Regions from separate parts of the Paenibacillus sp. ACRSA genome, predicted to be linked through region 2. Evidence: a T-box and tRNA genes for the amino acid it is inferred to sense, from the RefSeq annotation. Region 2 holds a T-box; the other regions hold tRNA genes.
What was found. The T-box of region 2 lies ahead of argS (arginine--tRNA ligase). A T-box ahead of a tRNA ligase gene usually reads a tRNA of that ligase, here a tRNA-Arg.
Positions count from the first base shown of each region.

Region 1: it encodes a tRNA-Arg, which carries the amino acid that the T-box ahead of argS (arginine--tRNA ligase) is inferred to sense. The anticodon was not compared.
Region 3: it encodes a tRNA-Arg, which carries the amino acid that the T-box ahead of argS (arginine--tRNA ligase) is inferred to sense. The anticodon was not compared.

Region 1 is NZ_JAKRNP010000012.1:44,884-55,357, reverse strand. Features, by position in the region: gene MH215_RS24420 (S8 family serine peptidase) at 1-2,185, shown strand, start outside; gene MH215_RS24415 (CynX/NimT family MFS transporter) at 2,372-3,601, opposite strand; tRNA gene MH215_RS24410 (tRNA-Arg) at 3,894-3,967, opposite strand; gene MH215_RS24405 (hypothetical protein) at 4,419-5,258, shown strand; gene tig (trigger factor) at 5,397-6,737, shown strand; gene clpP (ATP-dependent Clp endopeptidase proteolytic subunit ClpP) at 7,119-7,709, shown strand; gene clpX (ATP-dependent protease ATP-binding subunit ClpX) at 7,722-8,975, shown strand; gene ispG (flavodoxin-dependent (E)-4-hydroxy-3-methylbut-2-enyl-diphosphate synthase) at 9,098-10,195, shown strand; gene lonB (ATP-dependent protease LonB) at 10,409-10,474, shown strand, end outside.
Region 2 is NZ_JAKRNP010000002.1:561,269-571,742, forward strand. Features, by position in the region: gene MH215_RS07470 (ABC transporter ATP-binding protein) at 1-1,181, shown strand, start outside; gene MH215_RS07475 (TetR/AcrR family transcriptional regulator) at 1,393-2,094, shown strand; gene MH215_RS07480 (DUF4097 family beta strand repeat-containing protein) at 2,084-2,878, shown strand; gene MH215_RS07485 (hypothetical protein) at 2,894-3,067, shown strand; gene MH215_RS07490 (YdcF family protein) at 3,133-3,732, opposite strand; gene MH215_RS07495 (hypothetical protein) at 3,774-4,325, opposite strand; gene MH215_RS07500 (hypothetical protein) at 4,426-5,136, opposite strand; gene MH215_RS07505 (ATP-binding cassette domain-containing protein) at 5,133-6,137, opposite strand; gene argS (arginine--tRNA ligase) at 6,229-7,956, opposite strand; T-box leader at 8,026-8,310, opposite strand; gene MH215_RS07515 (four-helix bundle copper-binding protein) at 8,566-8,904, opposite strand; gene MH215_RS07520 (CobW family GTP-binding protein) at 8,972-10,132, opposite strand; gene MH215_RS07525 (MogA/MoaB family molybdenum cofactor biosynthesis protein) at 10,468-10,474, shown strand, end outside.
Region 3 is NZ_JAKRNP010000010.1:109,090-119,563, forward strand. Features, by position in the region: gene eno (phosphopyruvate hydratase) at 1-722, opposite strand, end outside; gene gpmI (2,3-bisphosphoglycerate-independent phosphoglycerate mutase) at 963-2,507, opposite strand; gene tpiA (triose-phosphate isomerase) at 2,509-3,261, opposite strand; gene MH215_RS23255 (phosphoglycerate kinase) at 3,295-4,476, opposite strand; gene gap (type I glyceraldehyde-3-phosphate dehydrogenase) at 4,624-5,631, opposite strand; gene MH215_RS23265 (sugar-binding transcriptional regulator) at 5,743-6,768, opposite strand; tRNA gene MH215_RS23270 (tRNA-Arg) at 7,251-7,325, shown strand; gene clpP (ATP-dependent Clp endopeptidase proteolytic subunit ClpP) at 7,505-8,101, shown strand; gene MH215_RS23280 (stalk domain-containing protein) at 8,300-9,397, opposite strand; gene MH215_RS23285 (hypothetical protein) at 9,743-10,474, shown strand, end outside.

The DNA of each region.
Region 1 (10,474 bases), on a different contig from region 2:
TAATTTTGAGCTTATTCCAACACTTAGTATGACGAAAGAAGATGGAGAGGTCATCAAGGCAGCACTCGATGCGGGACAACCCGTTCAAGTAAGCTTTAGTGATTTCGAACGTGATCAAACACCAGGCGATGAAATGAATTCATCCAGTTCCCGTGGCCCAGCGAAGGTAACGCTGGATATCAAACCGGATATTGTTGCTCCGGGGACAAGCATCCTATCTACAATTCCTGCTTACGGCAAAGACGAGCCTGATGCAGACTACACACAAGCTTATGATCGTAAAACAGGTACAAGTATGGCTACACCGCATGTAGCAGGTCTTATTGCACTGCTGATTGAGAAACATCCAGATTGGACGCCATTTGATATCAAAGTTGCACTTATGAACAATGGTAAGGTGCTTGATACAAATCAATTTGATGTGTTTGATCAAGGTGCAGGTCGTATCCAGGCTGTAAATACGATTGATCCTGTAGCGCTGGTTAAAGTGCTGGATGTAACACATTATACAGAAAGTGGATCGCTTGTCGAAAAAGAGAATATCACCGGAAGTATTAACTATGGTAACTTTTTGAGAACTGATGAAAAGACAGTTACCAAAACGATTAAAGTTGAAGCATTGAACGGTAGTGGTGGTGATTACACAGTCAATGTTAATCCAACTCGTACAGTTCCGGGCGTATCCGTTGCTGTAGACAAGACTTCATTCACACTGAATGGTGAGGAAGAGCTGGCGGTTACAATTACCGTTCCTCAAGGAGTTACTGCTGTAACAGAGGCGCAAGGGTATATTGAATTATCAAATGGAACGAATACTTTTACAGTGCCATATGTAGCTCATTTCAATGTTACGTTGAGTGGGGTTAAGTACATTGAAACAGTTACAGGTAATGTGAAAAATCCATTCCATTATCCATTGAAGGCTGATGGAACATTAGACACCCTTAATGTAGCCATGGAATTTTATAATCCAATGACGTTTGCATTGATTGAAATCTATGATGGTCTTGATCCAGAGGGTGGATATTATGAAGATGGATACATCGGATCTATCTTTGGAAACTATTTCAACTTCAATGCCAATGCTAGATATAATCTAGCATGGAGTGGTAACTATTCTGATTATGTTACCGATGAAGTGACTGAAATACCGGATGGTTTATACACGGTGGATATCACTACACTTGGTGCTGATGGTAAGACGTATAAAGAAGATACACCTCCATTTTTGGTGAAGAAAACAGCTCCTATTGTGACTGCACCAGAGACGTTGGAATTTAAACAAGATGAGTCTGTTGTCATTAACGGTAGTGTAGAAGACTTGTATTTCCGGGTTGCAGATGCACTTGCGAATGGCTGGAACATTGATTTTGATCCAGCGGCTTCCTTGGAAGCTACGTATGTGGTGAAAAAGGAAGATGGTTCGATTGTTAAAGAGGATGCATTTGAAATACAGGCTGATGGTGGCTTCAATCTTTCGTTGGAGGATAGTGCTGCAGGTGAATATACCGTTGAATTGACGGTTAAAGACCAACAAGGGCTTTCTGGTACAGCGACGACTACGCTGACAATTCAATCAACAGAGACTGAGCCGGAAACTCCTGCAACAGGAGCACCTGGAACACCTGTATTGTCTCACAATAACGGTGGTGGCAACGGTCTACTGGAAGGTACGTACACAGTTAGCATGAACTTGTGGTGGGGCGAGAACGCAACTAGTTACAAGTTATATGAAGATGGAGTTTTAATTGACACGCAAAAGTTGACGTACAATGCTCCTTTGGCACAGTTTGCTCAGACGAAAATTACGGGTAAATCCAATGGCACATATACGTATGTAGCTGAGCTCACAAATGATAAGGGAACAACTCGGAGTCAGACGCTGACTGTGCGGGTTGCAAATGCATCGCCAGGAAAAGCAGTCCTTTCCCAAGATAACTGGGATGGAGATGGCAACTATAAAGTAACGATGAACTTGTGGTGGGGAACCAATGCCACTGAATACCGCCTTTATGAAAATGATGAGTTGATCGATACACAAGAGCTCAAAGCGGCAACGCCTCAGGCTCAAAGCGCTGTAAGTGTATTGTCTGGTAAGGCGTCAGGCACATATACGTATCGAGCAGAGCTGATCAATGCAGCTGGAGTGACTAGCACGGATACAATTACGGTTACAGTGAAGTAAGGTAAAGTAAAGTTTATTGCTTGAGAATGTATTAATGAAGGAATTTGGATGTACTTTAACGGCCCCCATCCCATATTTATAGGGTGGAGGCCGTTTTAGTTATCATTCTACTGAACAGAGAAGACAAAGGATGCTTGTGGTTTAGTTAGTCATTGAGTCTAGCCTATGATTCGTTTCATGGGGAAACTAACCGATCATTCGATTTTTGCTAGCTTGAATGCCTACGATTAACAGACCAACGGCAAGGATCATTTGAACTAATAAAGGGAAAGTCCACCCTTTCGTCCAGTCATGAAGCATACCTAGCAGTAATGGACCAACTGCCGCTAGCATATATCCGAAGGATTGAGCCATACCAGATAGATTGGCCGCTTGTCTTGCATCCTTTGTACGAAGGACGAAGAACATGGTCACCAATCCAAACGAAGCACCTGCGCCTATTCCTGCCAATGTGACACCTATCGTCACTAGGGAAGAAACTCCGCTTAACAATAAGGTGTAACCAACAATTAACGATGAGCACGTTACGGTTGTCAGTATACGTTGATCTTGAGTTCTGCCGGCAAGGATTGGAACAATAAAGGTTACTGGTACGCTAACCATCTGCATAAGCGATAGCATCCAGCCTGCTGATGTAGCACTGAAACCCTGCTCGGTGAGAATCTCTGGAAGCCAAGTAATTGTTGTATAAAATATTAATGATTGTAGTCCCATAAACAAGGTGATAAACCAAGCTAGGGAAGAAGTTCGGAGACGCACAGGTGTGCCTTCGCTCGAAGAAGCAACGAAGAGCCTGCGTTGACGTCCCACGGCAACTTGAGGTAGCCACAGAAGGAGTGCTAGTAAGGATAACACTGCCCATATGCCTAACGAAGCACGCCAGCCCATAGAGGTTGCTCCGGCGATGGGTACACTGACACCTGAAGAGATTGCGCCAAATATATTCATGGAAACGGAGTACAACCCGGTCACGATCCCTACCCGGAGTGGAAAGTCGCGTTTGATTAAACTCGGTAACAATACATTGCTTAACGCGATGCCACACCCCAAAATACCAGTTCCAATATACAGAGGAACAACCGAGGGTAACAGTCGTAAAAGCACACCTATCGTTACGATGAGCACAGCCATCAACAGTGCCGATTCTATTCCTAATCGTTTAGCTAAGCGGGGTGCAAACGGAGATACTGCTGCAAAAGCTAGCAAGGGAAGCGAGGTTAGGAGGCCTGCCAACGTATGTCCGATCCCTGTATCTGCCCGGATCATTTCTACAACGGGACCTGTTGCTGTGATAGGGGAACGCATCGTTGCAGCTATAACGATAATGCCTGCTAACAATAAGCCGTATCTTTTGGATACAGTGGAATGATTAGTTTCGTCAGGTGTTGACGAGTGTTGTTGTGTTGAAGATGACATAATTAGATCTCCTATTTTTTCTAAAGAATGATAATTAATATGTATGGATTGTTACATATCCATTCGCCAAGCATAACACTTTGTGTCAAGTCAGAACAATCCAATCGGAAGGGAATCCCCTGAACGAAAAAAAACTTCCCAAAGGAAGTTTTTTTTAATACGTCCCAGGAGGGATACTCTCCTTGAAGTCGAGACTGCGAAGTGGTTCTTCCGAAGTGGATGCTCCGACGAACCATTGGGGTTCTCATCCCCTGAACGCAAAAAAACTTCCCAAAGGAAGTTTTTCTTAATACGTCCCAGGAGGGATTCGAACCCCCGACCGACGGCTTAGAAGGCCGTTGCTCTATCCTGCTGAGCTACTGAGACATGAATTTTTTCAAGCAAAAATGATTTTATCATAAATAATGATGAATATCAAACATTTTATTAACGTATTATTTTTGTATATGAAATTTGGCGTCTAATGTGTTTTTTTTATTATAATTCAGGTTATGTTAGAATATCAGGAGAACTCAGAAAATAGATCGCTTTTTGCTTAATATACGAGCCTTTTGCAACACATGCTAAGCGTTTTTTCGATGAGCACGGTGTAGTTCAAGGTGATTCAGTTCGTCTGGATTTTGATTCCGTGAATTCCATAAGAGGACAATCGAGTGATGCAAAATGTGGATACATCTATTTATCATCGTTTCCATATGAAAAATCAAAATATAGAGGAGGTGCTCTTATTAAGGAATCCACGACCCCGGAAACCGACAGCAATAATATCGTGCTGTTTCCCAAAACGTTGGACTATTATCAGATTCAATTGACGGTGATGCTAGAAAATGAACGGTATAGTGAAGCCATCTCATTGCTCCGTTTTTTGTTGCAATGTCAGGGACAGGAAGAACGGCATTATGATGAATGGCGGGCTTTGCTTGAATGGCTTCAGGCCGCTTTCCCTCATTATGGGGAAGAATCTCCAGTCATTGGAGAGGTGCGGGAAGAAGAGGAGATTAGCGAAGAGGATATGGCACGTCAGCATGCTAAGTCCAAGCTGGAGCAGGATGATGGTTATGCAGATAAGCTGCTTCGAACAGTTATGGAGGAACCTCTTTCTGAACAAACGATGTTAGCGCTGGAACAACTCGCCTATCTTGATCTCCCGGAGATTGATGAAGCACTAACGAGCTGGTTGAAAGATAAGTCGCTTCATCCATTGCTCCAATTCCGTGTCTTGCAGACTTTGCGGCGTCGCGGTGCTCATGGTGAAGTCATATTTACCAGAAATGAGGAACAGGTTGAAGTGGAGATTGACACAGTACCTCTGCGACCAGAAGAGTTTCCGCTTCAGATTGTTCGTATTTTGGAAAGGGTAGCGGATCAGACGGAGGTTCATGAACCTACGCTATTTTACTTTGCCCAGGAATTGTGGATACAATTTGTCATGGCGGTGTATGGTACGCGTGATTATGAATCCATGCTGGAGGAAAATGATTCCATGACGGACATTTGGGCTGCAGCATTACATATGACTGTTGCGGATAGTTTAAGCGGCACACATAATGAAGAAGATACGCGCTCTATGTATGCCGTGACGGGATCTATGCGGTTCCGTTTGGAGCAAGCATATCGTTCGATGAAACAGTTTGTTTCTGCCGGTTTGGACGGCTAAAAAGGGCGGGAAACGTTTTCCTCAAACGGCATCAAGGGATTCCCCTTGAAAAAGAATGTAATCTTGTTTATACTAAAATGGTTATTTTGTACGTGATTGCCTACGTGAACATGTGAATTTTGGAGGGGAAAGTATACAATGAAAGCAACTTGGGAAAAGATAGAGAAGAACCTTGGGGTTCTTGAAGTTGAAGTGGGTGCAGATCGTGTAACTGAAGCACTCGACAAAGCTTTTAATAAAGTAGTTAAACAAGCGAATGTACCTGGATTCCGTAAAGGTAAAGTGCCACGTCCAATCTTTGAAGCTCGTTTTGGTGTGGAAAGCTTGTATCAAGAAGCGATTGACATCTTGCTTCCTGAAGCATACACAGAAGCTATCGATCAAACGGATATCTTCCCAGTTGATCGTCCTGATGTAGATATCGAGCAATTCGCTAAAGGACAAGTATTTAAGTTCAAAGCGAAAGTAACAGTTAAACCAGAAGTTAAACTGGGCGACTACAAAGGTATTGAAGTTGCTGTAGCTAAAGGTGAAGTTACAGAGCAAGAAGTAACAGAAGAGCTTGAGCGTCTCCAACAACGTCATGCAGAACTTACTGTAGTTGACGAAGGTGCTGCTCAAAACGGCGATGTTGCAGTAATCGACTTCGACGGTTCTGTTGATGGTGTACCTTTCGAAGGTGGACAAGCAGAGGGTTATTCCTTGGAACTGGGTTCCAACACATTCATCCCAGGGTTTGAAGAGCAAGTTGTGGGTCTGTCCACAGGCGACTTCAAAGACGTTGAAGTAACGTTCCCAGAGAGCTACCATGCAGCTGAACTGGCTGGCAAACAAGCGGTATTTAAAGTGAAAGTACACGAAATCAAACGTAAACAGCTTCCAGAATTGGATGATGAGTTTGCTAAAGATGTGAGCGAATTCGATACACTTGAAGAATACAAAGCTGATCTTAAAACACAATTGGAATCCCGCAAAGCGGATGAGTTCAAAGGTGCACAAGAAAACGCAGTTGTAGAAAAAGTGGCTGAAAACGCTGAAGTGGACATCCCTTCTGCAATGGTTGATAGCGAAGTACAGAACATGATGCGCGATTTCGACAACCGTCTTCGCAACCAAGGTATGAACCTTGAAATGTTCTTGAGCTTCTCCGGTCAGACTCAAGCTGATCTGAGAGCACAAATGCAAGAAGATGCTTCTAAACGTGTTCGCAACAACCTGGTTCTCGAAGCTGTAGGTAAAGCGGAAAACATCGAAGTGTCTGACGAAGAAGTGAATCAAGAACTCGAGAAAATGGCTGAATCTTACAAACGTCCAGTTGAAGAGATTCGTGGTATTCTCGAAGGTAATGGTTCCCTCGACAGCCTTCGTGATGAAGTGAAACTGCGCAAAACGATTGATGTTCTCGTTGAGAACAGCACAGTGGTTGAGCCAGTTGAAGCTCCAGTTGAAGAAGCTGCTGCAGAATCTGCCGAAAAATAAGACAAGCTGTTATTGATGAACAGTTAACAGTTGAATAAATGATAAGGCACGTGAGTCATTGCGTGCCTTATTTTTAAATTATGACATCCATTTTATAGGGAAATGAATAATAAAATGGATAGTTATCATATTCATAATGCTTTTATGGCATACTTACCTATGTGCTTAATGCAAATAAAAAATGGTTAAACGGCATAGGATTGCTTCGATTTGCACATACATAGAAAACATGGTTAAATATGATCAGGTTATAAAGTAAACAAACCTATGCTGTACACGACCTGTGAGAAATGACATTGGCACAGGAACGTGATAGAATGAATTTGGGTTTGCTTTACAAATAACCTATGTCTAATTACATGTAGAAAAGAGGTTGGTCTCATGAGTCTGGTGCCAATGGTTGTAGAACAAACCAATCGAGGCGAGCGGTCTTACGATATATATTCCCGTTTGCTGAAGGATCGCATTATTTTTCTAACCAGTGCGATTGATGACGATGTAGCCAATCTTGTCATAGCTCAGCTTTTGTTTTTGGCAGCGGACGATCCTGAAAAGGACATCAGCTTGTACATTAACTCACCTGGTGGTTCTGTTACTGCAGGGATGGGTATATACGATACGATGCAATATATCAAGCCGGATGTGTCTACCATCTGCGTAGGAATGGCAGCAAGTATGGGTTCGTTATTGCTGACAGCCGGCGCACCTGGCAAGAGATATGCGCTGACGAACAGTGAAGTAATGATTCATCAGCCGCTCGGCGGCATTCAAGGACAGGCTGCGGATATTAAGATACACGCAGAATGGATTATTAAAACACGTCAGAAACTGAATCAAATATACGTCGATCGTACAGGTCAGTCCCTTGAGAAAATTGAGCGGGATACAGACCGTGACTTTTTCATGAGTGCTGAAGAGGCCAAGACGTACGGCATTATTGACCAGGTGCTCAGTAGACCGATCAATTCCTAAAGGGGTGGTTTCATGTTTAAATTTAACGATGAGAAAGGGCAACTGAAATGCTCTTTTTGCGGTAAATCTCAGGAACAGGTGCGTAAACTGGTCGCTGGACCAGGCGTCTACATTTGTGATGAATGTATCGAATTGTGCACTGAGATCGTTGAGGAAGAATTGGGTCATGATGAAGAAATCGACCTGAAAGATATTCCGAAACCGAAAGAAATTCGTGGAATTCTGGATCAATATGTTATTGGACAGGAACAAGCGAAGAAGTCGTTGTCTGTTGCGGTGTATAATCACTACAAACGGATCAACACTCAAAGCAAAATTGAAGATGTTGAGTTGTCGAAGAGTAACATTTTGCTGTTAGGACCTACGGGTTCCGGTAAAACATTACTTGCGCAAACGATGGCCAAAATCCTCAATGTTCCATTTGCGATTGCAGACGCAACTTCCTTGACGGAAGCAGGTTATGTGGGTGAAGATGTTGAGAATATCCTTCTCAAGCTGATCCAAGCTGCTGACTATGATGTTGAAAAAGCAGAGCGCGGCATTATTTATATCGATGAGATTGATAAAGTTGCTCGTAAATCCGAGAATCCTTCTATCACACGTGATGTTTCGGGTGAAGGTGTTCAGCAAGCATTGCTGAAAATTTTGGAAGGAACGGTTGCTTCAGTACCACCACAAGGTGGGCGTAAGCATCCACATCAAGAATTCATCCAGATTGATACAACGAATATTCTGTTCATCTGTGGTGGTGCATTTGATGGATTGGAACAAATGATCAAACGCCGTATTGGTAAAAAAGTCATTGGTTTCAATACAGTCGCTGAGCAAAAGGATCTGAAACCAGGCGAATATCTCGGCATGGTATTGCCGGAAGATTTGCTGAAATTCGGTCTGATTCCAGAGTTCGTAGGTCGTTTGCCAGTAATCTCCACATTGGAGCCGCTGGATGAAGATACGTTGGTACGGATTCTTTCCGAACCAAGAAATGCACTTACGAAGCAATATCAAAAATTGCTTGAGCTGGACAATGTTAACTTGGTGTTTGAACCAGGGGCATTGCTCGCCATTGCAAAAGAAGCAATTAAACGTAACACAGGCGCGCGTGGATTGCGTGCCATCATTGAGGGCATCATGCTTGAAATCATGTATGAAGTTCCTTCACGTGAAGATGTTACAAACTGTGTAATCACGGAAGAAGTCGTTGAGAAAAGAGTTGTGCCTGAACTCGGCCAATCTAAGGACGATAAGCAGGAAGAAAGCGCCTGATTTGGGTGACATATTCCATTAAGCTCTGAAATATAGACTTGTCAGTCCTCCACTTTGGCAGAAGACGAATTTGATGTCTCTGTCAGGGTGGAGATTTGACGTTGTGGGGAGAGAAATCACTCATGTATTTAAGACAAGATACACGTCCCGTAAAAGTGGGGAACTTAACGATTGGTGGCAATAATGATGTCATAATCCAGAGTATGTGTACAACGAAAACGGCAGACGTTGAGGCAACCGTGGCAGAGATTCTGCGACTTGAGGAAGCAGGCTGTCAGGTGGTTCGTGTAACAGTAAATAATGAAGAAGCTGCGGCGGCGATCAAAGAGATCAAGAAACGCATTAATATTCCGCTAGTTGCAGATATTCATTTTAACTATAAGCTCGCACTTCTGGCGATTGAGAACGGTATTGATAAAGTACGGATTAATCCGGGGAATATTGGTAAACGTGCGAAAGTCGAAGAGGTTGTAAAGGCTTGTAAAGCACGTGGAATTCCTATTCGGATTGGAGTAAATGCGGGATCATTAGAGAACCATTTGCTAGATAAGTATGGGTATCCTACGGCTGATGCTATGGTAGAAAGTGCATTGTATCACATTGGTATTTTGGAAGAGCTGGATTTCCATGATATTATCGTTTCTCTCAAAGCATCGGATGTGCCTATGGCAATTGAAGCGTACTCCAAAGCAGCTCAGATTATTAAATATCCGTTGCATCTGGGGATCACTGAGGCGGGTACATTGTTCTCGGGTACGATCAAAAGTTCCGCAGGTATGGGCGCTCTGTTATCCATGGGAATTGGTTCGACCATGAGAATTTCTCTAAGTGCAGACCCGGTAGAAGAAATTAAAGTAGCACGTGATTTGCTCAAAACTTTTGGGCTGATTTCGAATGCAGCGACATTGATTTCCTGCCCAACATGCGGTCGTTTGGATATCGATTTGTTCTCCATTGCCAACGAAGTCGAAGAGTACATCTCCAAGCTTAAGGTGCCAATCAAGGTCTCCGTGCTCGGTTGTGCGGTTAACGGCCCAGGTGAAGCGAAGGAAGCGGATATCGGCATCGCAGGTGCTAGAGGCGAAGGTCTATTGTTCCGACATGGTAAGATGATTCGTAAAGTGCCGGAAGAAACGATGGTCGAAGAATTGAAAAAAGAAATCGATAAAATTGTGGAATCCTATGAAGCTACAGGTGTCATTCCTGGTCGCTCGCACTAATTATTTATACCAAGGCTGTTTCCAGAATCGTTTCTCGGTCTGCGAACTCACCTTATTATATTACGGAGAAAGCCCGTCAGCCATGACGGGCTTTTTGTGTATTTCCCGACAGAAATTCTGAATTCCCCGTTTACGTCTCTGCGAAAAGGTCATACTACCAAGTATTAGCATGATCACATATGAATAGGAGACAGAATAGGAGGATGTTTAGACATGGGTGATTTTGGAATGGTCTTCATGTTGATTCAGTTATTTTTTGGTGTGGTGATAGGCCTATAT
Region 2 (10,474 bases):
CCATCATCCGCGTATTCCGCTATCAAAAACAAACCAAACAGGAATTCGAAGATCTGAATGATGACTATATGAAACATCAGAACAAAATGCTTAACCTGAACGCCTTTACCTCACACAATCTGGTTAACGTATTGCGGAATATCGCTTTTGCGGTTGTCCTGTGGTATTTCGGATCAAGTGTGCTGGATGGCACCAGTATTATCTCGCTAGGTGTATTGTACGCATTCGTGGATGTACTCGGCCGTCTGTTCCAGCCGATTACAGGTATGGTAAACCAATTGGCGAACCTGGACTCCTCTCTCGTATCTGCTGGACGTGTATTCGAACTAATGGATGAAAAAGGAGAAGCCGTTACCGATGGTTCAATGCCAAGATACAAAGGAAATGTTGTCTTTGATGACGTATCCTTTGCCTACAACAAAGACTTTGTGTTAAACAATATCTCGTTCCAGGCTTCACAAGGTCAAACGGTTGCGTTGGTGGGTCATACCGGTTCAGGCAAAAGCTCCATTATCAATCTGCTATTCCGATTCTACGACCCGCAAAAAGGTAAGATTACCATCGATGGACAAAACGTGAAGGATCTGCCCAAACAGTGGATTCGTGAACATATGGGAATTGTATTACAGGATCCTTATCTATTCACCGGAACGATTGCCTCTAACGTCAGCCTCGGGGATCAAAAGATTACTCGTCAACAGATTGAAAAGGCACTTCGTGACGTAGGAGCAGAACGTATTCTAGCCCATTTGCCTCAAGGTTTCGATGAACCGGTTATTGAAAAAGGAAGCACGCTGTCTGCTGGGCAACGTCAACTGATTTCCTTTGCCCGTGCGCTGGCATTTGATCCAGCCATTCTTATTTTGGATGAAGCTACAGCCAATATTGATACCGAAACCGAAGCCTTGATTCAAAATGCGCTCGAAGTACTCAAAAAAGGACGTACAACCTTCATCATCGCCCATCGTCTCTCTACAATTCGCTCTGCAGATCAGATTCTGGTACTGCATCGTGGACGAATTGTTGAACAAGGAGCACATGATGAGTTAATGGCGCTCCAAGGTCGATACTATCAGATGTATCAACTGCAACAAGGTGCTCAGTCTGTTCATGCTGATCAAGCTCACGGCACAGCCCCTGAAGCAATACGCACATCCTCCTTCGCTGGAGGCAATGCCTAAAGTAAAGGATCATGTTGGTTTACATCTAAGCTAAAATGATTCTACAATGTGTACGAAAATAAACCGATGTGTATCGCAGACACCCCATCTGTTAATATGCATCGGTTTTTTTTAAAGCTTTTCTCTCTGTTACAATTTCCTCTTATTGACAATATCAGCTTCTTCTCGTATTATACATACCAACGGTCGGTATTAAAAGGAGGAGACAGTTATGGCTAGAAACAAATTCCCTGAACAGACGCTAGAACACATCCTTACCGTATCAGCACAATTATTCACCGAGAAAGGCTATGAGAAGACGAGTATTCAGGACATTATTGATCATTTAGGCATGTCCAAAGGTGCGGTCTATCATCATTTCAAATCCAAAGAAGAGATCCTTGATGCGGTTATGGAGAGACAGTTTGCTTTTGCAGCTCAAATGTTGGATCAACTTGTGGAGAATGCTAACGCAATCTCAGCCAAGGACAAATTGGTCTATATACTAGAACACATTGTCTCTAATCAACAGGTACACTCCTTAGATCGAGTGCTGTTAACCCAAATCAAAAATCCATTATTTATCGTCAAAGGCATTCAGCAAACGGTTCAAATTGATGCCCCGATCATAGCTGCAATCATGCGCGAAGGCGTTACAGACGGCTCGATCACTATAGGAAATCCTGAAGCCTGTGCGGAAATTTTTCTGATGTTGATCAATATTTGGATTAATCCAACCTTATTCAGCCGAACACCTGAGGAGACAAAGGAGCGTTTACACTTCTTGCAACATATGATGCACACCATCGGTGTTCCGATCGTTACTAACACGTTAATTGATCAGATTATCCACCAACATAACGAGATGGGGGCCTATAACGATTCCGTTAACGGTACTCAGCAACATACAAGAGATGCATCCAATGAAAATTAACACACATATCATTCGCAAAGAATGGCTTGTTCAAGAGCCTGTTCTTTCCCTCTCTCTCGACTGGATGCAAGGTGAAGTACACTTATACCAGAGTACCGAACAGCATGTTCGAATTATTCAGCGAGCATCTGTGCATTTTCCAATTAAGCGATGCTTCACAACCCGTTACCAGCAAGGTTCACTTCATATTGGTGACGGACGTTCGAAGTCGTTTCCAATCGGTATTCACTTTCAGCGTACGTCGTTAGCCATTGGACTCCCTCCATCTACACTGGAACAAGTATACATTCGAGGTGTAGGTACGCGGTTTATTGTAGAAGATGCTCAAATCAACCACTTCGAGTGTAGGTGTACATCCGGACAGCTGCATATTTCCGGTTATACACAGCAGCTCAGTTTACGCATGGTGGGCAGCCATATAAAATCACAGAATTTAACTGCGGAAAACGTAGATATTAAGGGGACATCTTCACTCATTCAGCTAACAGGTCAGTTCTCCCATATTCAATCCAGAACGACGGGCAGAACACTCTCCATTCATTCAGCCACTATGCCACAATCGGTGAATAGCATAGCTACCGGATGTAGTGTGAATCTACGAGTTCCTAACCCAAACGAAGGATTCCGATTGCAGTGTAAGCATGTCGGAGGCGCATTACAGAGTGAGTTCCCCCTTCAATTGGATCGTGGAGAGCACATCTATGGGAATGCATCCGTCCCTATTCACGCACAAGTTCGAGGTGGACGATTCACCATAGGTACGTATTCACCCCATTCGTTATAGAAGGAGGAAACGGTTATGAGCATCGGTTGGATTGTGGGTACTTCCTTAGCTATTATCGTATTGTTGTCTGGACTCGTAGGTTTAAACCAAGCTACTCGAAGACAACGTAAGGTTCGTTGGCCCTGGTGGCTTATCGGGTTTAGCGTAGCAGCTCTAATAAGTGCGGCGATTAATTATCCAGGAACCTGAATGCCAATTGCACTTGTCCAAACAGTCATACTTATATGGGAAAATAAAAACAATCCGCAAAAGCCTTATGGCTGCTGCGGATTGTCTATCCAACCTTTGCATACGTATCCCATGTATATAATCGTCTCTCGCAATAGAAAAGGAAGCTTGCTGCGCCACGTCTGGTAAGCTGTCGTAAGTGTTGGAGAAGGCACAACATCCATGCCCAAACCGCTGGCAAGCATCATCGCTCGTTTCATATGTAAAGGATCACTTACAATCGTATACGTGTGGAAGCCAGCTCGCTCTCCGACACCGATTGAATACTTAAAGTTCTCCTCTGTAATGCGCGATTGTGTCTCAAGCTGAATATCTGCCGGATTTACTCCATGTGCTATAGCATAATCACGTCCAACCTCAGCTTCCGAACGCTGCTCCACACTGCCTGCACCACCAGTGAACAGCAATTGACTTACTGCACCCTGACGATACAACACTATGGCGTGTTCAATACGTTCGCGAAATACCGGTGAAGGTTCATTCCCTACCACTGCTGCGCCAAGTATAATAGCCGCATCCGAAATACGTGTTGATGCCTGCTCGCTATACGTCGTGATAAGCCAAGCCGTGATAAAAGCCCATACGAATCCACCACCAACGATGGATGCCAAGAAGATTAGTATCATTCGCTTCAACTTTGGCTTCCTCTTGTCTGACATTCCTCTTGTCACAATGCCTCATCCTCTTCGGTTGAACGACAATGCACGCTCTCCTCATGCATACGTTCAAGCCGTTGCAATGCTGCGGCAGACTCCGCATCCAGACCAAGTTGGGCAATCCATGCAGCCGTGTAAATCTGCAGGGTCATTTCAAGTTCTTGCGCACGGTTCTTAAAATCCTCTAATTCACTAATCATCCTTGATCGCCCTTCAGGGCTAAATGTCTCATGGATTCGTTCCTTGAAATAGTGATGCACGATACTATTGCGTTGTTGCCATAGTTCGTTTAATTGCCGGGTCTCGTCATCCGAGAACGTAAAGTGATGACGAACTTCGTGGATAAGCTGCCCCAATGAACTGCTCATTTTCCGCTCGTATAGATCCTCCAGATCTTCATCTGTCATCACTTTTCCCTGCGATAATTTCATTAATAAGATCAGATTAACCAACTGCTGTTCAAGGGACTGTCCATAATAAACCGCTAACCCGTAATAAGCAAACAATTCTCTGGAGTGTTCGCTGTCCAGCATGTCACCATTCTTCATGCCTGTGTTGTGCATAAGCGAGCGCCCCCTCATCTCCGTAAATGTTACTCCATTATAAGTCCCTCTATCGTAACCAAACCGGGACTAACATTCAAGTTAACGGTGAGGACGGCTTCTAACTCCGTAGATCCCTTCTACCAGATAGCCAAATATGAGTACTCAAGAGCAACATTGCATATACTGCCGACCATGTGCAGACCAGAACAATCTGACCTAAACCGCCCCCATCAAACAACATCATCTTTTGAACAAGGTAGAAAGCAGGTGGTAGTATGTACGATATCCATTGAAGTGATTCGGGTAATCGCTCCGATAACGATACTTGTACGAATGATGATAGTAACACAACGATGAAAATGGGTAAGCTCCAGCTGAGCCGAGATATGTATGCGTTCTGAAAGAAAACACTGATGCTAAGGCCAAGCAGTGCTAACACAAGATGTCCACACCAAGCAACGATCCATTCAGAGGTGGTCGGCTGCCTCTCAAACATGCCAGTAATGATAGGATATACAATCGTAATCAAGGTCATGGCCAATTGCATAACCGCTGCACAGACCAATTGCCCAATAGCTACCTTTCGCCTACTTCCCGTATGGAGCACCAATAATTGGATCTGACCCGGGGGTTCGGCGTTCATAACAGTTAGACCTAACCAGGCTGATCCAAAAAAGAGCAGCATGGCTGTTACCCCATAACTATCCGCTACTGGATTAGGTTTATATGAGTATATAAGCAACATAACGATCGTATAAAACACGACAGGTGAGAGGTATTTCTGTGAACGAATGTTCTGTTGTAACAAGTACTTGATTAAATACTTCATTGTGCATCCTCCTTAACAACAGATGCAGCGGATGGAGCATCAAGAGATAAAGTATCCTTTTCATCTGCTATCGCTTGGGTAGGTGAGTCCCCTTCTAACAAACGTTCCATCTGAATTAAACTCTTATCCTGCTGAACAGATACGATGGAACCACCTGAAGCAACAATCTGTGCAATGATTTGGTCTGCAGAGCTGCGACTTACTCTCCAATCCCACACCCATTCGTTATGTACGATATCCTCATGTCGTTCTGCACGAGAGCTATGAACAGATCGAACACCTAGTTGTCCAGTAGCGTTCACTATCTGATCTACTTGTCCCGAATCTACCGCATGGCTCATTACACTCTGGATTCGCATGTCAGGTTGACCAATGCATTCCAAATCGGACTGTCTCCAATGACGAAGAATTTGTCCATGTTGCAGAACGATCACATGATCTGCCATACGTTCTATGATTAAGGGTTCATGACAAGCCGTTATAATCGTTGTCCCTTGCTCTTTCCATTGTTGTAACCGTGATACGATGGCTTCCTGTGCCGCATGATCCAGGCCGGACAACGGTTCATCCAACAGGATAAGTCCACCTGGACCTGGCAGCAGCGATTGAATTAAGTTTACCTTCTGAAGCGTGCCCTTAGACAACATGGGGAGCTGCTGATCGATCGCTGCACCCAGGTATAATCGTTCGCTCCATTGTTTGATGCGCTGTTCTAGCACAGCGGAGCGAATGCCATGAATCCTTCCCATTGTCATGAGGTACTCTTTAGCCGTAAAGGGGAGCTTAGGAAGCCCATCAATGGCGAGCATTGTTCGACCCTTAAAGGAAGATTGCATGCTTCCCGAATTCGGCAGGGTCATTCCTGCTAACATTCGTAGGAGTGAGCTTTTGCCTGAACCATTTCTACCAACTAACACAGCACACTCCCCTACAGCTACATGGAAACTAATCTCTCTCAACACCTGAACTGAGCCCAGACGTTTACTTACCTGTTGAAGCAAAACCCCTTCGGCTCCTGAATGATATGTCTGCTTTTCCTCTACGTTGGTTGTGTTCTTATAACGTGTATTTGTCCTCCAACCCACCAAATTATCACATCCGTTCTGGTGCTTTTACACCTAGCAAGTTCAAACTGTGTGCCAAACGTTCTGCCGTACGTTCGGTTAACGTTAACCGGAAAGCTCTCTCTTCGAGTGGTGCGTCTGCGATCCGTTCTGCATGATAGAACCGGTTAAATGCCTGTGCAACATCAATTGCATATTTGGCAATGACGGAAGGCTCACTGCGTTGCACGGCTTTGCTCAAATATTCAGGATAATGAGCCAGCAGTTTTAACAACGCCCAAGTTGGTTCACTCGTGGTTACTTTCTGCTTCGTGCTGTTGTTCTCGCGTTCAATCGTTGTTAGCTCCTCTTCAAGACCCTTCTCCATTTCGGCAACTTCTCTCGCCTTAGCCAGCACACTTTTAATTCGAGCATAGGCATATTGCACATATGGACCCGTCTCACCTTCAAAGCTCACCGCATCTTCCAAAGAGAAATCGATATCATTCAGGCGATTGTTGCTTAGATCTCCAAATACGATTGCCCCTACACCCACTGCCTCCGCCACCTCCTGTGGATTAGGCAAGTTGGGGTTCTTCTCCTGTATGATCTGCATTGCACGGGAGACCGCTTCATCTAATACTTCTTGTAAAAAGACGACCTTACCACGACGAGTAGACATTTTCCGTCCTTCGAAACGCATGAGACCAAACGGAATATGCTCACAATTCGCAGACCAGTCATGACCCATCCGGGATAACACCGCGAACACCTGATTGAAGTGCAGCCTCTGCTCACCTCCGACCACATACAACATCTTGTCTGCTTTCATTACATCATGCCGATATATTGCCGTAGCTAAGTCCCTTGTTGGATAGATCGTTGTTCCGTCTTTTTTGATAATTAAGCAAGGTGGCATATTCTCTTCTTCCAGGCGCACCACAAGTGCTCCATCACTCTCTTCCAGCAATCCTTTCGCTCGGAGTTCATCTACGACTGCACCCATCTTATCGTTGTAAAAACTCTCACCAAGTGTGTGGTCAAACTGAACGTTTAACCGCTCATACATTCGATCGAATTCCTTCATGCTTACTTCAACGAAAAAAGCCCATAGCTGCTTAGCTTCTTCATCCCCTTGCTCAAGCTTGCGGAACCAATCTCTTGCCTCAATCTCCAAAGAGGGATCATGTTCAGCCTCATCGTGAAAACGAACATATAATTCAAGCGAAGTGCGGATTGGTTCTGCCTGTAATGCAGCATCGTTTCCCCACCGTTTGTAAGCCGCAATCTGTTTCCCAAACTGGGTACCCCAGTCCCCCAAATGATTAACACTCACCGGGGTATAACCCGCTTCATTATACAGACGATATAACGCAGCCCCAATGACCGTTGAACGCAGGTGTCCGACGCCAAACGGTTTGGCAATATTGGGAGAGGACATATCAATCACAACACGAGCAGCATTACCTTCCTCAAGCTTGCCAAATCCAGGCTGCCCCAACTCCTGCAGCAGCTCCGCTGCCAGCTTCTCCCGTTTAAATCGGATGTTGACATACGGCCCTGCTGGAACAGCCTCCAGAATATCCGATTGCAATGCACTCGCAATCTCCGTTGCGATGGCTACAGGAGCCTTTTTCAACGACTTAGCTAACACAAAACACGGAAACGCAATATCCCCCATCTCCTGTTGCGGCGGTACTTCCAAAAGCTTGAACACCTCTGCTTCTTCGAGCCCTGCTACGGGGGCAATATGTGAAGCGGCCTGCTTTTTCAACATATAAAACACTCCTTGATCATTAATAAATATACGTAAATTACAAAACAAAAAAAGCCCTCGTCTCCTATAACAAGAGACGAGAGCTATTATTCACAGTTCCCGCGGTACCACTCTAAGTGAACAGTATCTAGGTACACGAATGATTCGTCCTACTACTGTTCCGCTCGGTGCGATTAACGGTCGCATGCCGGATTACCCTCAAACTGATGAGTTACAATACTGCAGACATGTAAACATCACTTCGGACAACCATCTCACAGGTGCGTTTCACACAGATCATTTCATACCGGCTTCCACCCGCTCCGGCTCGCTGTCATGTATGGGTCTGGTTACTCTCCTGATCACAGATATTGGTAAGTTTCAATTCATTGCCATCATTATACAGACTGATACCTGCTTTGGCAACTGGTAAACCTTACTTCCAATACTTTATCTTCGTTGTACAATCTCGTACGACTGATGCTCTAGATGCATAATGGGTCTACAAAATTTCAACGTTTCTCATCAAAAATCCCCTTTAGAGATAACGTTTACACATCTACATAGATGCTCTGCAAACGTTATTTGCTTTAAGGGGACTAGGCTAATCTGCTATTTATTCACGTACCATTATGCCACGACTACCGCCATCATGCGGCACGCCTCTGCGCATTTACGGCAAGCTTCCGCGCAGGCTTGGCAATGATCATGTCTATGCTTCTCACATTCCGCAGCGCAGGCTTCACATGCTTTTACACATAAATCGCAAATCTCAGCGATAAAATCACTTCCACGTGTCATCGCTTGTGCAGCAAACCCACAGATCTCTGCACATTCTCGACTCAAACGAATGCAATCACGCAACATGGCTAGATCATATTCTTTCAAGCTTGATATGTAACTTACGTTGCAAGCATTCATGGACTCCAGGCAAGCATCAATACATTGTTGAATTTGTTGTTGTGTCATTTAAAGTTACCTCCCAGGCAAAGTTTCCTATGCTTCTTAATACCCAGCCTGGAGGACCCTTGAATCATTACACTGTTTTTACCGCTTCGAGTGCCAATAACTGGTTTCGGATAATGGTTTGATCAAAATGCTCACCGATGAACACCGCAACATTAGGCACATCGCCCTGAGGGGTGATTTTCATGTAGTCCGATTCACGATAAGCGTACTGGAACCAAAATCGGCTGGCTGTATCGCTAAAAGTCAAAATTCCCTTAGCACGATACACATCCCGAGGCAATTGTGACACAAAGGATTCAAATGATTCACTATTCACCGGCGCACTGAAATAATGCGTGTACACCATCACATGTTCATGTGATGCATGCGGATGGGGCTGATCATTAATCCCATGCTTATGTTCATCATTATGATCATGGGGATGATCACCGTGAGAACCATCGGAATCCTCATGTGAGTGATCATGTCCTACCGGATTATCCGGCGATGATTTATGCTGTCCATGGGTACATCCATGTGCTGCACAGGCTTCCGTATGGACATGTTGTCCTTCACTGTGATGGTGCTCTGATTCACTACGCGATGCACTTCCGTGGACAGCAGCGCCACTTTGAAGCAACATATCTAGATCGACCTCACATTTAACGGTTGGGATGACCGGAGCAAAAGCATTCCACTTCACAAGTAATTGCTTCAAGCTGTCTAGTTCTTGCTCATTCACACGATCTATCTTGTTCAATAACAATACAGACGCGCAGCGAATCTGTTCTTGCATCAGCTTGTATGTCTGACCTTTCTGTTCAAGATATAATCCAGACAAATGCGCAGCATCTACTACAGTAATTAAGCTTGTCAACTCTAAGCGCATGTACAGTGACGTTTCCGTTACAGCATCGAGAATCTCCATCGGATTGGCTGCTCCCGTTGCCTCGATAATGATAACATCAGGAGATTCTGTCTGTATCAGCTCTGCAAGCTGTAGTCCTAAGTCTCCGCGTACCGTACAGCATATACATCCACCGAGCATTTCGGTCATCGGAACAGAGGAATCCACAACTTGTCCATCTAAATTCACTTCACCTAACTCGTTCATGACCACAGCAGGGCGTAGTCCTTGTTGCTGCCAATGTTTGATCAGTTGAACGAGCAGCGTGGTTTTACCGCTTCCCAGAAAGCCTGACAATATATATACAGGGATGGATTGATCTTTTACAAGCGTTTCATTCATCGTTATACACCTCTTTAGCCTGACCATCAAAATATGATCAATTTCTACCCTAGGACATGTCTGACAACTCGCTGAAGTGCATCTTTCACCGCCTTTTCGCCCCCTGCTGCGTCACTTTCCCTTGACGTGCACCGGCACGCCTGCGGAAAACTTCCTGGCTTGGAACGAAAAATCGGCAAAATCTGTGTCTTTCGGAGTTTTCAGACACGCCCTAGCGAGTGTACACCAAGTCGGATTAGCTTTGCAATATGTACATAATCCTGTCCGCTTCGCATTGCCTGTTTTCGCTGGATCGTCTATGCTATGGAGACATGAAATGAGGAGGATCATTTAAGATGATTA
Region 3 (10,474 bases), on a different contig from region 2:
ATACCCAAGAATACGTCAACGCCTGGTTTGTAACCAGCTTTTTCGATCGCTTCGATGATTGTAGTGATTGCTTCTTCGTTAGAACCAAGGTTTGGTGCGAAACCACCTTCGTCACCTACTGCTGTGTTCAAGCCTTTGGAGCTCAGTACAGATTTCAGGTTGTGGAAGATTTCTGCGCCTACGCGAAGAGCTTCTTTGAAGCTTGGTGCGCCAACAGGAAGAACCATGAACTCTTGAACGTCAATGTTGTTGTCAGCGTGCTCACCACCGTTGATGATGTTCATCATTGGTACTGGAAGAGCTTTAGCGTTGAATCCGCCGAGGTAAACGTAAAGTGGCAAGTCCAAAGCGTCAGCAGCAGCGCGAGCTACAGCCATAGATACTGCCAAGATTGCGTTAGCGCCCAATTTACCTTTGTTTGGCGTACCATCCAAAGTGATCATCAATTTGTCGATACCCAGTTGATCCAATGCATCCATACCGATTACTTCTGGAGCGATTGTTTCGTTTACGTTTTTAACAGCTTGCAGAACGCCTTTACCGAGGTAACGGGATTTGTCACCATCGCGAAGCTCAACAGCTTCGTGGGCACCAGTGGATGCACCAGATGGAACAATTGCGCGTCCGATTGCGCCGGACTCCAAGTATACTTCAACTTCTACTGTAGGGTTACCGCGGGAGTCAAGGACTTCGCGAGCGTACACGTCAGAAATAATAGTCATGAGTGATAATCTCCTTTAAATTTGGATTTATTTAAATTCGGGAAAACTTGTGCTTGCCCTTATTCACTACGTCAGCAGAATCGTCTTCCGATCGCTGTTATCCCCTGATTTCTTTGAACTTATCGTCATAAGTTGAAATCATGTGATAAAGGCGAACGCGTTGCTTCTTCAGACTATTTCTGCTGCCTTCGTTCCGGGGCAAACGCCAAACTACCCAATTCATATAAGAGGTTGTGTATCTTATTTACGGGTAGCGATGACAGATGTTCCTGTCATTTCTGCCGGTTTAGGCAATTGCATCAGGTCAAGAATTGTTGGCGCGATATCAGCCAAAATTCCGCCTTCACGCAATGTTACATTAGAGTCAGTAACGATAAATGGAACAGGATTCGTTGTATGTGCAGTGAACGGACGTCCTTGCTCATCGAATACCATATCCGCGTTACCATGATCCGCAGTAATCAGCACAACGCCGCCTTTTGCGAGAACTGCGTCGACAACACGTCCCATGCACTCGTCTGTTACTTCAACCGCTTTGATTGTTGGCTCCAGCATGCCGGAGTGTCCAACCATATCAGGGTTAGCGAAGTTCAGAATGATTGCATCGTGTTTGTCTGCTTCAATCTCGCGTACACATGCGTCTGCCACTTCATAAGCGCTCATCTCTGGTTGCAAATCATATGTTGCAACTTTTGGTGAGTTAATCAGTACGCGAGTTTCGCCTGGAAGCTCAACATCACGTCCGCCGCTGAAGAAGAACGTTACGTGCGGGTATTTCTCTGTTTCTGCAATACGCAGTTGTTTTTTGTTGTTCTGTACCAGAACCTCACCCAGTGTATTGTCGAGGTTCTTCGGCGAGTACGCCACATAACCTTCAACCGTCTCACTGAACAGAGTCAGGCACACAAAGTGCAAGCCTTGAGGGAACTTCGGTCCACGATCGAAACCGCGGAAGTCTTGGTTCGTGAATACTTGCGACAACTGGATTGCACGGTCAGGACGGAAGTTAAGGAAGATAACGGAATCGCCGCTTTCTACCAAACCTACCGGCTCACCATCCGCTTTGACGATAACCGTTGGTTCAACGAATTCATCAAATACGGATTTCTCATACGATTCTTCAACCGCTTTGAGTGGATCAGTGTATTTAGGGCCATCTCCATAAACGATAGCGCGGTATGATTTCTCAACTCGCTCCCAACGTTTGTCACGGTCCATCGCGTAATAGCGACCTTGTACCGTAGCGATCTTTCCTACACCAACCTCTTCAATTTTCGCGATCAGTTTTTGCATGAAGTCTTTACCACTGTCCGGCATAACATCACGGCCATCCATGAAGGCATGAATATATACATCATTCATTTCTTCTTTTTTGGCGAGATCCAGCATAGCGAACAAGTGGTCGATGTGACTATGTACGCCACCATCAGACAACAATCCGTAAAGATGAAGCTTTTTGCCGCTTTGTTTCGCTTCGCGTACAGCTTTAACGAGAGTTTCATTATCGAAAAACTCACCATCGCGAATCGATTTGGAGATACGGGTCAAATCCTGGTAAACGATCCGGCCAGCACCAATGTTAAGGTGACCAACCTCAGAGTTCCCCATTTGCCCTTCTGGCAAACCTACAGCCTCACCGCAAGCAGTGAGTGTTGTGTGTGGGAATTGGCTCATATAACGGTCATAATTCGGTTTTTTGGCTTGCGCTACCGCGTTGCCTTCAACCGTATTACGAAGACCGAAGCCATCCATGATGATCAGTGCTACAGGTTTTGGAGCTGTCATCTTACTTCGCCCCCTCAACAAGCGCGATGAACGAAGCCGGCTGCAAGCTAGCACCGCCAACAAGTGCGCCGTCGATGTCGCTTTGTCCGAGGTATTCAGTTACGTTCTCAGGTTTAACGCTGCCGCCGTATTGAATACGAACTGCATTCGCAACCTGCTCGTTGTACAGATCTTTCACCAATGTACGGATGTAAGCAATAACTTCATTCGCATCTTGGGAAGTGGAAGATTTGCCTGTTCCAATCGCCCAGATTGGCTCATAAGCAATAACGACTTGTGCTGCTTGCTCTGCAGACAGACCTTCAAAAGCAGCTACCGTTTGCACTTTGCATACGTCTTTAGTTTGGTTCGCTTCACGCTCTTCGAGCGTCTCACCAAGACAGAAGATTGGAGTCAATCCGTGACGGAATGCCGCATGCAGCTTTTTATTAACAGTCTCATCGGTTTCCGCAAAATATTGACGGCGCTCCGAGTGACCAATAATGACATAATCCACACCCAGGTCTTTCAGCATAACGCCACTGATTTCACCTGTGAATGCACCATTATCTTCAAAGTGAAGATTTTGAGCACCAATTTTGATGTTTGTACCTTTAACCGCTTCTACCAGTGTTGGCAGATTCGTAAATGGTGCGCAGATTACAGTTTCCACGCCTTCTACTTCCGCTTTTCCTTTAACTTCCTGAATGAAGTCATTAGATTCGGAAACAGTTTTGAACATTTTCCAGTTACCTGCAATAATCGGTGTTCTCATGGTTTTCAACTCCTTCATGCTATAGCTTAAATCTTATTTGTCGTTCAATGCAACTACGCCTGGAAGCACTTTGCCTTCCATGAATTCGAGGGATGCACCGCCACCTGTGGAGATGTGGTTCATTTTATCAGCCAATTTGAACTTCTCTGCTGCTGCTGCGGAGTCGCCGCCACCGATTACAGTGTAAGCTTCTGTCTCAGCGCAAGCTTGTGCTACTGCACGTGTACCGTGGGAGAATGGCTCGATTTCGAATACGCCCATAGGTCCGTTCCATACAACGAGTTTGGAGTTTTTAACAACGTCAGCATAGATCTCACGTGTTTTAGGACCGATGTCGATACCTTCCCAATCTGCAGGAATGTCGCCAACTTCAACGATCTTCGTGTTTGCATTCGCACTGAAATCATCAGAAATCACGATATCCACTGGCAGGTAGAAGTTCTTGCCCAATTTCTTCGCTTTTTCGATGAAGCCCAGAGCAACATCCAATTTGGACTCATCCAACAGGGATTGACCTACTTCATGACCTTGAGCCTTCATGAACGTGTAAGACAGACCTCCACCGATGATTACGTTGTCTGCAATGTTCAACAGGTTGTCGATCACATCGATTTTGTCCTTAACTTTAGAACCACCGATGATTGCTGTGAAAGGACGCTCAGGGTTAGAGATTGCTTTACCCAACACTTCAAGCTCTTTTTCCATCAACAAACCAGATACAGCCGGCAACAAGTGAGCGATACCTTCTGTTGAAGCATGTGCTCTGTGTGCTGCACCAAACGCATCGTTAACGAAAACGTCAGCCAGTTCAGCAAATTGTTTTGCCAGTTCTGGATCATTTTTCTCTTCGCCTGCATGGAAACGAACATTTTCAAGCAACAATACGTCACCGTTGTTCAATTCAGCGATTTGAGCTTTAACCGTTTCGCCAACGGAATCGTCAGCTTTAACAACTGTTTTACCAAGCAATTCAGACAAACGCTCTGCTGCTGGAGTCAAACGCAAGGATTCAACCACTTCGCCGTTAGGACGACCCATGTGGCTTGCCAAAATGACTTTAGCACCTTTTTCGATCAAGAAATTAATCGTAGGCAGCGTTGCACGAATACGCTTGTCATCTGTAATTTTACCATCTTCGAGCGGTACATTAAAATCTACACGTACAAAAGCCCGTTTTCCTGTCAATTCGATATCACGTACACTTTTTTTGTTCATCTGTATTTCCTCCGCACCCATGTATTTTGTGGACCAATGAAGAGCGAAAAACCCTTGTCAATCCTGGTGTTTTTGAGAAATTTGCAAAAGGTTGATATATAAAGAGCGGAAACAATACTCTGTTTCCGCTCTATGTTATTGCAGATATTACTTAATCATTTTTGCAAAGTGCTCCAAAGTGCGAACCAATTGTGCAGTGTAGGACATTTCATTGTCATACCAAGCTACAGTTTTAACCAATTGTTGGTCGCCAACAGTCAGAACTTTAGTTTGAGTTGCATCAAACAGGGATCCGAAAGTGATACCTTGGATATCGGAAGATACGATTTCGTCTTCAGTGTATCCGAAAGTTTGTGGATCGGAAGCTTCTTTCATTACTGCGTTAACTTCTTCAGCAGTAACTTTTTTACCCAATACAGTTACAAGCTCAGTCAGGGAACCAGTTGCTACTGGTACACGTTGAGCTGCACCGTCCAATTTACCTTGCAGTTCAGGGATAACCAAACCGATTGCTTTAGCAGCACCAGTTGTGTTAGGGATGATGTTTTCAGCCGCTGCGCGAGCACGACGGAAGTCACCTTTAGGGTGTGGAGCATCCAACGTGTTTTGGTCGCCAGTGTAAGCGTGAATTGTAGTCATCAAACCTTGAACGATTCCGAATTTGTCTTGCAACGTTTTTGCCATAGGTGCCAGGCAGTTCGTTGTGCAAGATGCGCCGGAGATTACAGTTTCAGTACCGTCGAGGATTTCATGGTTTACGTTGTAAACGATGGTTTTCATGTCGCCAGTAGCTGGTGCGGAGATAACAACTTTCTTAGCTCCACCTTTCAAGTGTTTCTCAGCAGCTTCTTTAGTTGTGAAGAAACCAGTACATTCCAGAACGATATCTACACCGAGGTCTCCCCAAGGAAGTTCTTCTGGGTTGCGGTTAGCCAATACTTTAACTTCTTTGCCGTTCACTTTGAAGAAGCCATCATGTACTTCAACATCGCCATCGAAGCGACCTTGAGTTGTATCATATTTAAGCAAATGAGCCAGCATTTTAGCATCAGTCAAGTCGTTGATTGCTACAACTTCAATGCCCTCTACATTTTGAATACGACGGAATGCCAAGCGACCAATACGTCCAAAACCGTTAATACCTACTTTAATCATGAGTAAGTTCCTCCCAAGTTTTGATTGAATTTTTTTATGAAGCTATATATTCAAGACAGACCGTGAAGTCCGTCAAGACAACAAATTTGAAGTGTTCTAAAAAACAAATTCTTATTCCAGTTCGGCAACGACGACTTTGGCAGCAGCCTCATCAATAATCAATATATCTTCCTGGCCGAATCTAAGCACGGAGTGAATGGCAGCCGCTTTGCTTTTGCCACCCGCAATCCCGATCACTACATCGGTTCGTTCGATATCTTGAAGTCGCATGCCGAGTGTAAGCATGGTGTGAACCACGTTACCCTGATCATTAAAATAATAACCGAATGATTCCGATACGGCTCCTTGCTCCTGAAGCTCTTCCACGATCTCTGTAGCAAGTTTACGTCGCCGTGCCATCTCCACGGCATCACCGATTCCGTGAATAACGATGCGCGATTGTCTAATCAGCTGCAGAATCTCCTGGACACCCGGATCTTGAACAAGGGATTCATAGGCATGGTCACTAAGCAAATCCGGTACATGCAGGAGTTTGTATTGTGCTCCTACCCGCTTTGCCATCGTGGATGCGATCGTATTGGCCTGAATTTCGAGGCTTTCTCCTAGTCCACCGCGTGCAGGGACGAACCAGACACCTTTGAGTGGTGTTGGCGGATTAAGCTGCTCTGCAACTTCAGCCGTTGTTGAACCGCCAGTTACGGCAACAACGTCGTTATCATTCATAATATTGCCAAGAGCCTTTGCTCCGGCCTTGCCCAGTTCCCGTTTGGCAAATGGAGATACGTCCGAATCGCCAGGAACAACGACTACCTTTTGCAGACCGTAGGCTTGCTTGATGCACTCTTCCAGTTCGGACAATCCGAACAGCTCTTTGGCGACGGGCTCTAACTGCTGCAGCAAATCATGACCTGCCTCGCTGATCTTCATTCCTGTACTGTCAATTTCAATAAGTCCCTGAGCCTTTAATAGATCGGTCTCAGCCCTCAGAACCCGCTCGGTCATCTGCATGGAATTAGCTAACGTTCTTCGTCCAATCACATCCGATAACATGATCTGGTGTAGAATCGTATACCTCTTCTTCAAGACATCCATGAGATCAGGCAGAAGCTGCTTTTGCACTTCTAAAATCTTTCGCATGCTTTCCACTCCCGCAAGCTTCTCGTTCCAAGCTCTCTTTCATGGCCTCAAAATGTCCCGGGTTAACTTTTTAAGTCCCACGTCTATTCTACCTAAAACTGACGCGACATGCAAGTGTTTCAAATGCCCCATTTCATAACGTTTCTTTAAGCTTGTACGCGCTTATTTTCACAATCTTGAGCTTCTAGTAGGCGTTGAATCTGTTTCACACTACATATAGAAGAAAGTCTAAATTATCATCTATATATGGCTCCATTCCTAACTTGCTCAACATGTGCAAAACCTCTTATAGCATGTACTTAAATGCGTTCTTTATCCACTTATCTTCATCATGATCATTTTCGTTGTATTCCAAACTATGAGGCTGATCATTTGCTTGCATTTCAACCACGCTTAAGATATAATCATTAATGCTGTCACATATTTGAAGCTCATTTGTGTGCAAGCATTCGTGCTACGAAAGAGTAGCCAACCATTCATGTGCGCCCGTGGTCCAATGGATATGACGTAGGCCTCCGAAGCCTGAGATCCAAGTTCGATTCTTGGCGGGCGCGCCATTCTTATTTCGTAGTACATAACCCTTTTAACCAATGAAACCGGAAAGGTTTCTTTTTTTTCAAAGTTAGTTTGACTTTCTTTGACTTTTTGTTTGGAATTGTTTATGATGTGGGTAATACGGTAACAGTTTAAATATAAACACCAATTTAACATTTACATTTCCGAGGAGGTTTTTCACGTGAGTTATATTCCAATGGTCGTTGAACAGAGCAACCGCGGTGAGCGGGCCTATGACATCTATTCCAGATTGCTGAAGGATCGTATCATCTTCCTTGGCAGCGACGTGAATGACGTTGTGGCGAATGCCATTATGGCACAGATGTTATTCTTGGCTGCAGAAGATCCAGAGAAAGACATTCACTTATACATCAACAGCCCAGGCGGATCCATCACAGCCGGTATGGCCATTTACGATACAATGCAATTCATCAAACCAGATGTATCTACAATCTGCGTAGGTATGGCAGCTTCCATGGGTGCATTCTTGCTTAATGCGGGTGCCAAAGGTAAACGTTTTGCATTGCCTAACAGTGAGATCATGATTCACCAACCACTTGGTGGAGCACAAGGTCAAGCTACAGATATCGAAATTCGTGCTCGTCGCATTCTGAAAATGCGTGACACATTGAACCGCATCATCTCCGAGCGTTCCGGTCAACCCCTGGAGCGTATCGAGAAAGATACAGATCGTGACTACTTCATGAGTGCTGCTGAAGCTGCCGATTATGGTATCATTGATAAAGTTATCGAAAGAGTAGGTTCAGAAGGCGTATAATCGTGAACTCACCTATAAAGTCATGAGTTGAAGCCTTCTTGGCTTCTAACTATGAACTAGTAAAATCCCACCATTCTACGAATGGTGGGATTTTTTTGTGATTTTATGATGATAGCAACTGCAACTACGCGTCGTTAAACTTCTGTTCTATACGTGATACATCCAATAATTATTGAACATATGATAACGTTTCTGCTCTTACTTTTCAGCTGCTACTCCACTGAATGGCGTTGCACCTTTAGGAAGCACTTCTTTGTACGTGAATGGGAACTCAGGGAACCCTTCAGCATACGCAGTGTACTCATACAGTTGGAAGAACACGACTATACCTGTTGGCGTAACGTAGAAGTCCTGATCTTTGTTCAATCCTGTATATCCGTCCAGATAACCGCCACGAGCTTTAAGCTGTGTGCCTACTTTTTTGCCAAGAGATTCACGCATGGATGCATTGTTCTGTAACACATCATTCAGCGTCAGTTCCTCGCCCGTTCCCAGATCAAATGTGTGTCCTGAACGGGTCGTCATGCCATGAGCTCCCGCGTAGTCCTCATAGCGCTGTGTAATGAGTCCTAGCACGCCATTTTCGTTATATGTCACAACATATGTGCTCTCAAAAGCATATGGGCGATCCGCAGTAGCAGCCCCATTCTCAGAAACCTGCTTCTTGAAGCCTGCTACAAATGCATTAGCCTCATCCTTCAGTACCTTGTTGATTGCCGCTTGAGCTTTATCATTCGCGAGTCCACTTACCTGCGGATATTGGATATCCACTTCAGCATTTTTGACAGTCGCTTTCACCGTAGCTGCTTTCACTGTTACATTGTTCTGCTTCACTTTGCTAAGTGTTAACGTCTTCGCTTGCCCATTCCAGCTTCCCTGAACACCCAGATAATCTCTCATCGCTGAGAAAGGAATGTATAACCGCCCTTGAATCAACTTCGCCTCAACGCCGGGATAGTAGTTATTCACTCTAAGCATTGGTGATCCATCAGCTAGACTAATTCTCATCTTATTGTTAGCTGCGGTCAGCGTATACTCTTTGTTCTTCGCATCATAGGTTAGTGTTCCACCTGCAACATCTTTGACCGCAGTTAGAGATACCCATGTAGATCCACCCTGCAAAAGCCCTTTTTGAGTCAGCGTCTTACCTGCGGATTTCAGCGTTACTTCAATAGGTGCCGTCACTTTAGATGAGACAGAAGCTGCTTGAACCGAACTTTCCTGCCACCCTGCTCCGCTACCTACAATAATTCCAGCTGCCAGCAACGCACTTGTCCATTTCTTCCATGATGTCATATATAAAAACTCCTCTCTAAATTCGCACTAAGGGTTCATTGCGTATGTATTTTGAACGACAACGCCTCATACGCTCACCTCTTTATTATAATTAACCCATTTGAGGAAAGGTTTACAGCTCCAGTTACAATCTTGACGATTAACTTGAAATAAATTGCACCGAAAATGACCGTTTTGTCACGAACATATCTACAAAAAAGATACCAAATGAACGATAAACAGGATTCAGCCCGTCCAATAATTCATTAAACAACATCAATAAACTCACCGATATTATGAATTAGGGTTAACCCGCACACATCTTGAAAAAAAGACAATATATGAAGAGGAAAGAGGAAACGTCGTATGATTATTAGGAAATGTATTGCCCTGTTGTTGATCTGTTCCCTATTGCTCACAATTCATCCCGAGACTGGACATTCAGCAGCAGCTACAGAAGGTAGCAAGGAAAAAGTAAGACACCGCACAACCTACATATTTGATGAAAGACAACAGCAGGTCACTGTAAGGACAACGGTAATTAGTTATGACACAGGTATGAAAAAGGTTAACGAGTATGATTTCACTGACTCATCGTTGCAGCCCTCTTCATATCGATTCACATCGACGAACGGATTCAACCAACAAGATGGTGTTGTCGTAGACACCACCCAAGGTTTGAAGGCTTATACATTAGCCTACCTGAACACAGGTGCCGTCATTTATGAATATGACTATGCCTCCATTAAGCTTCGCAAAATCACAGAGATTAAATCCAACAAATGGCTCAAACTTTGGGCGAAACAAGGGCTGTACTCCGTAAGATCGGATAACGGTGATACCCAGTACTATTCCCTTGTAGATAACAAACGAGTTTTATCCAATGGCAGTATTATTACGAGCCAAGATGTGACAGATACTAAATTCAGTACAAATCGTTCAACTTCGTCCACACCTCTTGGTGTATACTGCCCTGACGCAAAATTCACCAGTTGCTTTACCCTCTTATTTGGCGGATTAAAGGGTAGCCCCGTGAAAGTAACCAAAAATGACATCGTGTACGACACCAAACAGCCTGTCTCCAGTAAGACGTTTATG